Nodosilinea sp. FACHB-141: one gene and its partner. Each later gene encodes a partner of the first gene's protein in a complex. Links are inferred from orthologs where the notes say so. Each region holds a gene or a part of one and is shown on either strand. Other genes may lie near its edges.

Region 1 (7,621 bases):
AAAGAGGTCAATATCTACGCCCGAGTGTCGCCTGAGCACAAGCTCCGCATTGTCAAAGCTCTGCAAAAAGACCACCAAATCGTCGCCATGACCGGCGATGGCGTCAACGATGCCCCAGCCCTCAAACAGGCCGAAATTGGCATTGCTATGGGCATTACCGGCACCGACGTGAGCAAAGAGGCCAGTGACATGGTGTTGCTCGACGACAACTTTGCCACCATCGTCGCCGCCACCGAAGAGGGTCGGGTGGTCTACACCAACATTCGCCGGTTTGTGAAATACATTCTCGGCTCTAACATTGGCGAACTGCTTACCATTGCCCTCTCGCCGCTGCTGCTACCGATTTTGGATGTGCCCCTGAGCCCGCTGCAAATTTTGTGGATGAACCTGGTCACTGACGGCTTCCCGGCCCTGGCCCTGGCGGTAGAACCCGCCGAACCCGACGTGATGGAGCAGCCGCCCCACGACCCCCAGGAGGGCATTTTTGCCCGTGGGCTAGGGGCCTATATGCTGCGCATAGGCATTGTGTTTGCCATTATCTCGGTGTCGATGATGGTGTGGGCCTACCAGCACGCCCAGCAGGGCGGCGACCCCGATCGCTGGAAGACGATGGTGTTTACTACCCTCTGTCTGGCTCAGATGGGCCATGCGATCGCCGTGCGCTCTGGCAGTCGCCTCACGATAGAGATGTCGCCCTGGTCAAACCCCTTTGTGCTGGGGGCTGTGCTTCTCACCTGCGTGCTCCAGCTCATGCTGATCTACGTAGAGCCCCTGCGGAATTTCTTTGGCACCCACCTGCTTAGTTCCTTCGAACTGCTGATCTGCTTTGGCTTTAGCACCCTGCTGTTTGTCTGGGTCGAAGCCGAAAAAATCTACCGCCGCATCCGAGGCAAAGTCGTGAGGGACTAGCGTTATTCACTCAATCACCCCTCTACATCATGGGCCTGACCAAGGCCCTTGCCTCTCCGGCTGGCTTCACTAAAGCTCCACTAAAATAGTAGTAAACCTCCCTCTTTTCGCTATGTTCAGCACCACTGTCACCGACACTGGGCAGATAACTTTGCCTGACGAAATTCGGCAGCATCTCAAACTCGTCAGCGGCAGTCGGGTCGAGTTCGTCATTGACGAAAGCGGCCAGGTCAAAATCTTTCCCCTCACCGTTGCCATAGAAACCTTGTCAGGCATCCTGCGTCGGCCTAATACCTCCCCCGCTACCCAAGATGACATGGATGCTGCCGTTTCTGAGGGAGCTAATGATTGGGCTTGATACCAACATCCTGGTTCGCTACCTTACCCGTGACCACGAGCCGCAATGGCAGCAAGCCTCTGAGGTCATTCAGCAAAACCAACCCTGCTTTATTGCCAACATCGTTTTGTGCGAACTCGTTTGGGTGCTTAGAGGCGCCAAATATCGCTTTCAGAAAACTGAAGTGGTCGATATTCTAGAGGCAATGCTCCACAGCGCTGCCTTTGAGTTTGAAAACCGTTCAACCCTTGACCAAGCCCTTCAGCGATATAAACAGGGCAAAGCAGATTTTTCTGATTACCTGATTGGAGCCGTCTCTCGGCAGGCGGGTTGTACAGAAACCGCAAGCTTCGACGGTAAGTTGAAGGGAGAAAAGGGATTTCAGTGCTTGGATTAGCGTCTCTAGCTAACGCTGCGTGGTGATGGGAACACAATGCTGATGTGTTCCCAAGGCTGTCTACCACCGCTGATTTCGATCATTAATTCTTCCTCAAATCGCCTTCCCTATGCCTTTAAAGCTCCAACAGAGCCGTGAGGCATGGGGAAGGTCAACAATCAGGTCATCTTGCAGAAAATTCCCCAATATCCGCCATCACAAGCACAATTGTTTACCCCATTTTTCTAAAGGAGGCAGGGGAGATAACCCGAGTATCTTCATCATGGTAAATGCCTACAATTAGGGACTACAGTGCCCCTTCGACCTGGGCATTAAACCCGTAGACCCGTCGCTCCCCAGCCAACGGCACCAAAGTTACGTCGCGCTCATCGCCCGGCTCAAAGCGCACGGCGGTACCGGCAGGAATATCGAGCCGCATACCCCGGGCCTGGTCGCGGTCGAAGCTCAGCGCCGCATTCACCTCAAAAAAGTGAAAGTGGGAGCCAACCTGAATGGGGCGATCGCCCGTATTGGCCACCGCCAGCGTTACCGTCTCTTTGCCCGCGTTCAGCTCAATTTCGCCCTCGGCGGGCAATAGTTCTCCGGGAATCATGACGGGCCTCCTAGGTTGGCAATTAAGTCTTGGCGCTTTTGCTGAAGCGATCGCTCAACTCTGGGCAGGGTTTCCTCTAGCTCACGGCGAGCCACGCCCTCAGGCTCAGCCTCTAGCAGGTGGTTGAGGGCCATCAAATGGGCCGTATCGAGGGCGGTTTCTGCCGGCACCTTGACGGTAGGAACCACCCCTGTACCGTCCCAGTTTCTGCCGGTGGTGGGGTTGATCGCCTGGCCCGTGGGCATAAACACCCAAAAGTGGTCGTGCAGGCGAAAGCCCCGCCCTGGGTTAGCCCCGCCGCGCGTGGTTTCGCCCACCACGGCTCCGCGCTTCAGCACTTGCAGGTTGTAGGCAAATTCCTCCGCCGCCGAAAAGGTCTCAGGGCTAGTGAGGGCAAAGACGGGCTTGTCGAGGTAGCGCTGCCCCGGCACGTAGGGCACCGTCCACCACTGGTGGGTTTCGTCGGTCTCGCTCCAGTACAAGTCGTTGAGGTGAACGGGTGGATGGGCGGGAAGTAGATAGCTGCACAGCAGCGCCACTGTAGCTGGGGAGCCCCCCTGGTTGTGGCGCAGGTCAAAGATGAGGGCGTCGGTATGGGCCACCAGGGTCATGGCAGCGGCCAGGGTGGCGCCGGCAAACTCTGGCGGCTCAAAGCTAAAAAGCTGAATGTAGCCTACGTTGCCCGGCAGACGCTCAACTTTATTGAAGTCAAAATTGCGGCGACGACTGGCCTGGTACTGGCGCTCGATCTCGGCGGCGTCGGGCGCTGTGTCAGGCTCCAGGTGGGGCAAAGGGGCAGGGCTGAAATGCAGGCGCAGGTTGCGATCGCCGCTCATCTGCTGAAGCTGAGCCGTTAGCGTATCGGCCAGCTGCTGCCCGCCAGTCAAGTCGCCGTAACCTCCTGCCTCTAAGCGCTGCTCAAGGTCGTTCTGAATTTTTTCTGCCACCTCTGGAAACACGTAGGCATCGAGCTGGGTGACCAGGGCTCCCAGCACGGCCTCGATCGCCTCAGCATCTAGCACAATATCCCCTGGGTTAGAGCCAGAAACAGCCATGGATTGCCCTACCGAATGGGTTCGTGAACAGTAACTAGCTTGGTGCCGTCGGGGAAGGTAGCCTCCACCTGCACGTCGTGAATCATCTCCGCCACTCCATCCATGACCTCGGCTCGGCTAAGCAAGGTAGTGCCGTAGCTCATTAGGTCGGCCACAGTGCGCCCATCGCGCGCCCCCTCCAAAATGGCCGCAGAAATGTAGGCAACGGCCTCGGGATGGTTGAGCTTCAGTCCGCGGTCTTTACGGCGTTCGGCCACCAGGGCAGCGGTAAAAATTAGCAGCTTGTCTTTTTCCTGGGGGGTCAGTTGCATGGGGCAAGATGCGATCGCAGGGTACAGAGCTAACCGTAAGCTTTCAAGGTTTTGGGCGGCTTGTCAACCAAGGCCTTCACCTGATTGAGTTCTGGCTTCAAAATTAAAGCTTAAGCCATCGGCGCCAGGGTAATAACTACGTTAGTCTGCTGGTGAGAAACAATCAAAACGTTCTAACATCTAGCCCCCAAGACCCGCTAGAACCCCTATTTGGTAACCCCTGCCTATGACCGCGCCGCAGCTTGAGATCTTGTCCGACAAGCCTGCCCTGGTGCAGCGGGCCCTAGCCCTGGTGGTCGAGGCCATCCACAGCGCCGTAGCCGACCACGATTACTGCACCCTGGCCCTGGCTGGTGGCAGCACCCCCAAACCCCTCTACAGCGGCCTGGCCGAGCAAGATCTGCCCTGGGAAAAACTCTACATTTTTTGGGGTGACGAGCGCTATGTGCCCCTCGACCACCCCGATAGCAACGGGGGCATGGCCAAGGCTGCCTGGCTCGACCGGGTACCCATTCCACCCGATCACATTCTCTATGCCCCTACCCTAGAGGGGGATCCAGCGGCCTCGGCCCGCCAGTACGAGGCGATGGTCAAGTCGATTTTTGGCGGGCTTCAGGGCCTTGGCCCCGATCAGGTGCCCCGCTTTGACCTCATTTTGTTGGGTATGGGCGATGACGGCCACACGGCCTCCCTCTTTCCCCACACCGAGGCGCTGGGGGTCAACGATCGCTTGATTACCGTGGGCCAAAAGGGCATCGACCCTCGCCTCACCTTTACCGCCCCGCTGATTAACCACAGCCACCGGGTCATGTTTTTGGTGGCCGGGTCCGACAAGCAGGCTGCCCTAAGCCAAGTCTTTGCGACCGATGGCGACGACGAGGCCTATCCCTCCCGGATGGTACGCCCCCAGGGAGAACTGCGCTGGCTGCTCGATCGCTCAGCGGTGGGCGACCTTGACTTGGCAGCAATGGTCCCTAACTAAAGCTTTCAACCAGGGGTTTCACTCCTCTCTGAATTGCTGCGGTGCTGAACTATTATCTAAGCAGGCTGCTCGACAGTCCTGGAGATAAATGGCGTCTGCCGACCGTCAGCGGCTGAGAATCCTAAAATGGGGGTTGGGCTTCGTCAGACTCTTCTATGATTAGACACTACAGGGATCGTTTTTGATTGAGTAATGTGATTACCCTCTCGCTGCTCCATCCTCTCCACAAAACTCCAGTGCAGAGCTGGTCTTTTGATCAAGAATCGGTGATTCGCATTGGTCGATCGACCGATAATAACGTGGTTCTATACAGCGCTGTGGTCTCTCGCCACCACGTTGAAATTCACCGCACCGACAATGGCTGGGCGGTGAAAAGCATCGGTACCAACGGTACCTATCTCGATGGTCGTCGCATTACCGAAGTCCCTGTAGAAGATGGCATTGTGATTCGCCTGGCGCGATCGGGGCCTAACATTCAAATTCACATGTCTGAAGAAAAGCGCGACCCCCTCAAGGAATTGCTCAGCCGTCGCCGCACCGAAGACCTTAAAGACCACGACCACGGCACCCAGAGCGAGCCCCACGACGAAGAACGCGCTCTGCCCCACCAAACCACCGTCATCAACCAGTAGAAGGTGAAGGTTTTCTCAGTTTAGGAACGCAATTACAAAGGCGGGGGGCGGTCAAACTGACCGCCCCCCGCCTTTGTGTCCTACCCGCTTGAGCCGGGCTCTAAAGAGCGGTCTTGAGCAGGTCAGCTCTGTCGGTTTTTTCCCAGGTGAAGTCGGGCAGCTCGCGACCAAAGTGGCCGTAGGCAGCCGTCTGCTGATAAATTGGGCGACGCAGATCGAGCATGTCGATTAAGCCCTGGGGGCGCAGGTCAAAGTGTTTGCGCACTAGCTCTGCGATCGCCCCGTCAGAAATCTTGCCCGTGCCAAAGGTGTTAATTGAGATCGAGGTGGGCTGAGCCACTCCGATAGCGTAGGAGACCTGAATTTCGCAGCGCTCGGCTAGGCCCGCCGCCACAATATTTTTAGCAACATAGCGCCCGGCATAGGCCGCCGAGCGATCGACCTTGGTGGGATCTTTGCCCGAGAATGCGCCGCCACCATGGCGAGCCATGCCGCCGTAGGTATCAACAATAATTTTGCGCCCGGTGAGGCCGCAGTCGCCGACGGGGCCGCCAATGATGAACTGCCCTGTGGGGTTGATGTGATATTGGGTATCGGCGTGGAGCCAGCTGTTGGGCAGCACCGGTTTAATGATTTCTTCCATCACCGCTTCGCGGATGTCAGCTTGAGAAATATCGGGGTCGTGCTGGGTCGAGAGCACCACCGCTTCCACCGCCACCGGTTTTAGATGCTCGTAGCGCAGGGTAATCTGGCTCTTGGCATCGGGGCGCAGCCAGGGCAACACGCCGTGTTTACGCAGGTAGGCCTGCCGCTCTACCAGCCGGTGGGCGTAGTAAATTGGGGCGGGCATAAGGGTATCGGTTTCGTTGGTGGCGTAGCCAAACATCAACCCCTGGTCGCCTGCGCCCAGATCTTTGTCGGTGGCCACATCGACGCCCATGGCGATGTCAGAGGACTGTTTGCCAATGGCGTTAAGCACCGCGCAGGAGGCTCCGTCAAAGCCTACATCGGAGCTGTCGTAGCCAATGGCCAGAATTACATTGCGGACAATGTCTTCTAGATCGACATAGGTGTTGGTGCGCACTTCCCCAGCTATGACGGCCATGCCGGTCTTAACTAAGGTTTCGACCGCTACTCGGGCATGCAGGTCTTCTTTGAGAATGGCATCCAAAACGGCATCGGAAATCTGGTCGGCCATTTTGTCGGGATGGCCTTCAGACACCGACTCAGAGGTGAAAATACTGTACTCGCTCATGGAATTAGGCCCAACCAGTGGCAGAAGGAATGCAGGCAGAATTCAACCGAGGCTGAATCGCATTCCAAAGTTTACCAAAGTTTGACGAAGTGCCAGAGTTGTGGATCGTTTGCCCTGGTTAGAGCGGGGCTGAGTTTAGCTCAGCAGCGCCCCCGGTGCCGCCCCATCGTGCAGTCCCCGAGCCTTTTGCTGCATGGTCTTAAAGATGTTGTAGAAGCCATTGGCCCGCGACGGTGTCAGGCTGACATCGAGCTGAGTGTCTTTGATGAAGTCGGGGGTGAGGGTGACGATTTCGTCGGGGGTAAGACCATTGAGAGCTTTGATCAGCAGAGCTACCAGCCCTTTGGTGATCTGAGCGTCAGAGTCGGCTTGATAAACTACTTTGCCGTCAATTAAATCAGCTACTACGAATACTTGAGAAACACAGCCTGGCACCTTGTTGTCCGGCGTTTTGTACTCCTCGGGCAGGGGGTCGAGTTTCTTGGCAAACCACAGCAGCTGCTCGTAGCGACGCTTAGGGTCAGCGGCCTTCTGAAAGCGGGCCACAATTTTCTCAATAGACTCGGGGCGATCGGCGGGCATGGCGCAGCGGGTGGGGAGACGTTTCTTGAGTAGTCTATCAAGTGGGAGTGATGGGGTGGAGGCGGGGGAGTGATGGGGTAGGGGAGTGATAGGGTGGGCCAAAAGAGGATTCTATATAGCCGTTATGTACGCTAGCCTCACTCCCCCTACTCCCTACCCCATCACTCCCTTACTCCCCAAATCTCTCTACGCTTTGCCGTCGCTATCTTTGCCGCTGACAAAGCGGTGGGCAACGGTTTCGGGCTGAATGGCGGAAAGAATGGTGTGGCCTGAGTCAGTGATAATGACGGCACGGGTGCGGCGACCGTAGGTGGCGTCGACTAGCTGCCCCCGCTCGCGGGCATCAGAGATAATGCGCTTAATGGGGGCAGACTCAGGGCTAACAATGGCAATTACCCGATTGGCCGATACGATGTTGCCAAAGCCAATATTGATGAGCTTAATGTCCATAATATATAGAAGGGCGATAACGGGAGGTGCTGGTGCTAACGCCAGGGTTAACCCCCGACTAGCCAGAAAACCCGGGGCTTTTTGGCACTATGCTCTACATTTGAGCCCAGATGACTTAT
Region 2 (4,825 bases), on another replicon or contig:
TAAACTTGTGGTAAAGCTGCTCCAAAAACGCTTGAACCTGGGTCATTGGGGAGTCGGTGGGTAGTGGGTAAGTGAATAGGCAAGTGCAGGAGTGAAGAATTACTAGCGTGAAAACACGCTGAAATAGAGGAGGGATGACCACCCGCCTATCCATCCACCCACCGACATCACCTACTTCTGCTCGGGGTGCTGGGCCTCGGGACGATGGTCGCCTAGGTCGTTGAGCCGCCAGATCAACTGGTGCAGCCTGCCAAAGTCGCGGTTGTTGAAGTGCATCACTAACCGTGGCAAAGCGACAGTTGCGTCTTTCTGCTCTTCGGCTAGGGCGGCAGACTTTTCAATTTTTCCTTTGGCCAAAACGTCGCCAAATTCTTGGTTAAGCAGGTCGACAGCGCCATCGGGGAGATCGCTCTTGAGACGAATGATGAGGCGATCGCTGGTATAGCGACAGGAATGATATACCCGATAAAAACTGCTGATGGCGTGGCAGGCGTCATCGACATTGTCGGTGATGGTGTACAAGCTAGGGTCGTCGGGGCTAATTAACCCTCGGCTCAGCAGGTGCTCGCGAATGTAGCTATCCCACCCCTGCCAGTAGTTACCGCCAGGATGATCGACCATGACAACGGGCATGGGGTCGGCCTTGCCAGTCTGAATAAGCGTTAGCGACTCAAAGGCTTCGTCTTGGGTGCCAAACCCTCCTGGAAACAGCACCAGGGCATCGCTTTCGCGCAGGAAAAACAGCTTGCGAGTAAAGAAATACTTGAAATTGATCAGCTTAGGGTCGCCCTCCATCACTGGGTTAGCGCCTTGCTCAAAGGGTAGCTGAATGTTTAATCCAAAGGATTGCTCTGCACCAGCTCCGGCGTTACCCGCCTCCATGATGCCGCCCCCAGCACCGGTCATAACCATAAAGCCCAGCTCGGTGATCTGCTTGGCAAACTTCTCGGCCAGTTGATAATCGAGGCTGATCGCCCCTGTACGAGCCGAGCCAAAGATAGTAATTTTGCGGGTATGCCGGTAGGGGTAAAAGACCTGAAATCCCTGCTCCATATCCAGCAAAGCAGAATTCAAAATCTTCCAGTCGAGTCGGTCTGCCTCCCGTCCCATCATCCGCAGAATGGTCTCTAGCACCTGGCGAATGAGCTTGCCATGCTCTAAGTGAGACAATTGCTCAAACACCGCGGCCAAATCGGCTTGAAGGCTAGAGGGTAAATTTGAGGGAAGCGCAACCATACGCCGTTGGGTCCATAGAGGCAGCACCCTATTCTAGCGACAATTTTGCCCCCTGCCGTGCAAAAACCCTCTAGCGAGAGACTAACCAACGCTAGAGGGCTGTATCAGATGTTAATAAGCTAGTGACTAAACCTGCGACGACGTTCCTCTGCTGAAACTTGGTGCAAAGGTTGAAGCGATCGCCCCCGTCACGCCATGCGGCTGGTCTTGAGTAGCTTTAGGCAGAGAAAGGTGAGCTTAGAGATACTTCTCAAGGGTGTTTGCCAAGGTGGTTTTGGGTACGGCGCCCACTACCATGTCAACCCGCTGCCCCTCTTTGAAAATCATCAGAGTGGGGATGCTGCGAATCCCATACTGGCTGGCCACGCTCGGATTCTCGTCGGTATTGACCTTAACGACTTTGATTTGGCCGTCGTACTGCTCAGAAATTTCTTCGACTACCGGAGCCACCATACGGCAAGGGCCACACCAGGGAGCCCAGAAATCAACCAGTACGGGAACGGTGCTTTCAAGAACTTCTTGCTTAAACGTAGAGTCTGTTACCTGAGCGGCTGCCATGCCTTGTGTTCCTTGCCGTTATTAACCACACGCAATCTTATCATAGCCAATCCCCGGCTTCTTAGGCGAGGGATCAATATCTACCGAGGGGATGGGTGCTAACTCGGCTAAACTAGCCATATTTCAGCATTTTCGGGCTAAAGGTCCTTTAAATAAGGAACCGCCCAGACCAATGGCCTGGGCGGAGTGTGGTGTGAGGAGTGAACTGAAACAAAGGTTTCAGTACCATTTTATTGTACTGTGGACACTTGAAAATCTGCCACTGCTTAATGACATTCGCAACAAACTTATGATAGCTACAAGTTGTTTTTGCTTTGGGGAACTTGCGTAGTGATTCAAGGTCGGATGCTAAGGCGTTTTGGGATGTAGCAGGTGACCTCACCACTGTCTATAACTGCGTTCTAGCTTAGTCCCAACTACCAATGCCGGCTTAGACAGCGTTTTGTCGCCCCGTGCTCCGGCCCGATCTGTCCGGTTATCTAATGACCCTAATGGATTGCTGCTGGCTGTCATTTGCTCTGCCTCAACTGCCTGGGTACGAGCTTCAGTTTGCCGTTATTCTACTTTGAGGCATCTAGGCCATTGTAGATGCCTTCCAACAAATTTTTGGCTTAATTACTGGTGTTTTTCAGTTGAGCGATCGCCCTTATCGTCAGCAGCTGCTTGCCAACCCTAGCTCGACCCGTTGGGACTTGTTTTGATTCAACGGCATCAAAACAAGAAGTATCGCTGGGCCATGGGTAGAACCTCAGCCGGTTCACAGGTCAGCAATTCGCCATCAGCTCGCACTTCGTAGGTTTCGACGTTGACCTCCATGTGGGGCTGATAGGCGTTGAGCTTCATGTCGGCCTTGCTGAGGCTGCGGCAGTTCGCCACAGCAGCGGTAGATTTAGCGATGCCAATCTGTTCAGGAATGCCCAGATCCATCGCAGCTTGAGAAATAAAGGTGAGGGAGGTGGCAGTGATCGCCCCCCCGTAGCTGCCAAACATAGGCCGCATGTGTACCGGCTGCGGCGTCGGAATACTAGCGTTGGCATCGCCCATCTGCGCCCAGGCAATCAAACCGCCCTTGATCACGATTTCGGGCTTCACCCCAAAAAAGGCAGGCCGCCATAGGCAAATATCGGCTAGTTTGCCCGCTTCGATAGAACCTACGTGGTTAGCGATGCCGTGGGTGATAGCGGGATTGATGGTGTATTTGGCCACGTAGCGCTTGGCCCGGTGGTTGTCGTTGCGATCAGAATCCTCCGCTAGCGGCCCCCGCTGCACCTTCATTTTGTGGGCGGTTTGCCAGGTGCGAATCACCACCTCCCCCACTCGGCCCATGGCCTGGGAGTCGGAAGAGATCATGCTGAAGGCACCAAGGTCGTGGAGAATGTCCTCGGCGGCAATGGTTTCGCGGCGAATGCGCGACTCGGCGAAGGCAATATCTTCGGGAATGCTGGGGCTGAGGTGGTGGCACACCATCAGCATGTCGAGGTGTTCGTCGAGGGTGTTGCGGGTGTAGGGCCGGGTGGGGTTAGTCGACGACGGCAGCACGTTGGCCTCGCCGCACACTTTAATGATGTCCGGCGCGTGGCCACCGCCAGCCCCTTCGGTGTGGTAGGTGTGAATCACCCGATTTTTGAAGGCGGCAATGGTATCTTCGACAAAGCCCGCCTCGTTGAGAGTATCGGAGTGGATCGCCACTTGGACATCGTACTCGTCGGCTACTCCAAGACAGGTATCGATGGTAGCAGGGGTGGTGCCCCAGTCTTCGTGGAGCTTGAGGCCCATGGCGCCGGCTTTCACCTGTTCCGCCAATCCTTCCGGCTGAGCACTGTTGCCCTTGCCCAAAAAGCCTAGGTTCATGGGAAAGGCGTCGGCGGCTTGCAGCATGCGCCAGATGTTCCAGGCGCCAGGGGTGCAGGTTGTGGCGTTGGTACCGGTAGCAGGGCCGGTGCCGCCGCCGATCATGGTGGTGATGCCGGAGGCGATCGCGGTGTCGATCTGCTGAGGGCAAATGAAGTGAATGTGGCTGTCAATACCCCCAGCGGTGACGATCATGCCTTCTCCAGCCACTACCTCGGTGCCGGGGCCAATGATGATGTCGACATTGTCTTGAATGTAGGGGTTGCCCGCCTTACCAATTTTGTCGATTTTGCCGTCTTTAATGCCGATGTCGGCCTTAACAATGCCCCACCAGTCCAAAATCAGGGCGTTGGTGATCACCATATCTACCGCGCCCGCGTCGCGTCCGATCGGCGACTGCCCCATGCCATCGCGGATAACTTTGCCGCCGCCAAATTTCACCTCGTCCCCATAGGTGGTAAAGTCCTGCTCGACTTCGATGATGAGCTCGGTGTCGGCTAAGCGAATGCGATCGCCCACCGTCGGGCCGAAGGTTTCGGCATAGGCACGGCGGTCCATGCGATAGCTCATGGGGACTCCTCAGTTGGGGCGAATCTAGCTAGAACCACTCTAGAATGCGGGATCTCCCCGGTTTGGTCAATTGGGCTACGGTTGTCAAACTTGGCGCGCAGAAGCCCTCCCTCCGCCCAGCACTCTGCCCAAGGCCAAAAAGATAGCCCGAGGGGATTTTCCCTCAGGCTATAAGTTCAATGGGATGCGCGTTGCAACCCTGCAAGAAGCGCAGTTCCTTAGCTAGCTAGGTATTCGCGGATGTCAGACTGGCGCTTGCGCAGTTTAGTCAAGGCTTCGCGCTCAATCTGGCGCACTCGCTCACGGCTAATGGAGAGCAGATCACCAATCTTGGCCAAAGTCATAGTCTTGCCGTCGGACAAACCGAAGCGAAGGGAAAGCACCTCTCGCTGTTGGGGAGTCAGATCGCCCATCAGCCGCTCCAAATCCTGGCGCAGTGAGACCTGGGTGGCAAAGTCTTCTGGCGAAGGGCCATCGTCTTCGAGCAGTTCACCCAGTTCGGTGTCCTGGTTGTCTCCCACTTTGAGGTCTAGGGAGAGGGGCTGGCGAGACTTTTCTAGGTAGTCGCGCACCTGCTTGGCAGTCAGGTCGCACTCGATGGCTAGCTCAG

The links. The genes of interacting proteins can lie anywhere in the genome.
Region 2: the proteins of H6F59_RS21980 (region 1) and ureC are in contact, whole or in part, in a crystal structure (PDB 4CEU), measured with the Sporosarcina pasteurii proteins. The link is inferred for Nodosilinea sp. FACHB-141 from one-to-one orthologs. Residues at the interface, in WP_115362093.1 of Sporosarcina pasteurii: Ala6, Glu9, Lys10, Ile13, Ala16, Leu19, Arg23, Asn31, Tyr32, Pro33, Glu34, Val36, Thr40, Met44, Met70, Glu71, Val73, Met76, Asp78, Gln81, Ala82, Glu83, Leu92; in WP_115362090.1 of Sporosarcina pasteurii: Lys441, Phe442, Asp463, Pro464, Ser465, Ala466, Ser467, Ile468, Thr470, Pro471, Gln472, Pro473, Met475, Arg477, Gln565, Arg566, Tyr567, Phe568, Leu569, Phe570.

The regions. Positions count from the first base shown.
Region 1 is NZ_JACJPP010000021.1:235,595-243,215, reverse strand. What follows is about bases 1,951-4,702. They hold H6F59_RS21980 (urease subunit gamma), read right to left. Parts: upstream 3,602-4,702; coding sequence 3,299-3,601; downstream 1,951-3,298. Other genes in these bases: pgl (6-phosphogluconolactonase), read left to right, coding at 3,828-4,583; H6F59_RS21985 (S41 family peptidase), read right to left, coding at 2,232-3,290; H6F59_RS21990 (urease subunit beta), read right to left, coding at 1,951-2,235. In the rest of the region: H6F59_RS22005 (cation-translocating P-type ATPase), read left to right, coding at 1-909; H6F59_RS22000 (AbrB/MazE/SpoVT family DNA-binding domain-containing protein), read left to right, coding at 1,022-1,267; H6F59_RS21995 (PIN domain-containing protein), read left to right, coding at 1,254-1,643; more of H6F59_RS21990, read right to left, coding at 1,930-1,950; H6F59_RS21970 (FHA domain-containing protein), read left to right, coding at 4,778-5,215; metK (methionine adenosyltransferase), read right to left, coding at 5,316-6,470; H6F59_RS21960 (SufE family protein), read right to left, coding at 6,606-7,052; extracellular matrix/biofilm regulator RemA, read right to left, coding at 7,239-7,502.
Region 2 is NZ_JACJPP010000013.1:477,804-482,628, reverse strand. Bases 1,861-4,825 are described here. They hold ureC (urease subunit alpha), read right to left. Parts: upstream 4,216-4,825; coding sequence 2,506-4,215; downstream 1,861-2,505. Other genes in these bases: H6F59_RS15970 (RNA polymerase sigma factor, RpoD/SigA family), read right to left, coding at 4,434-4,825. Outside these bases: glsA (glutaminase A), read right to left, coding at 1-46; H6F59_RS15985 (TIGR00730 family Rossman fold protein), read right to left, coding at 172-1,236; trxA (thioredoxin), read right to left, coding at 1,474-1,794.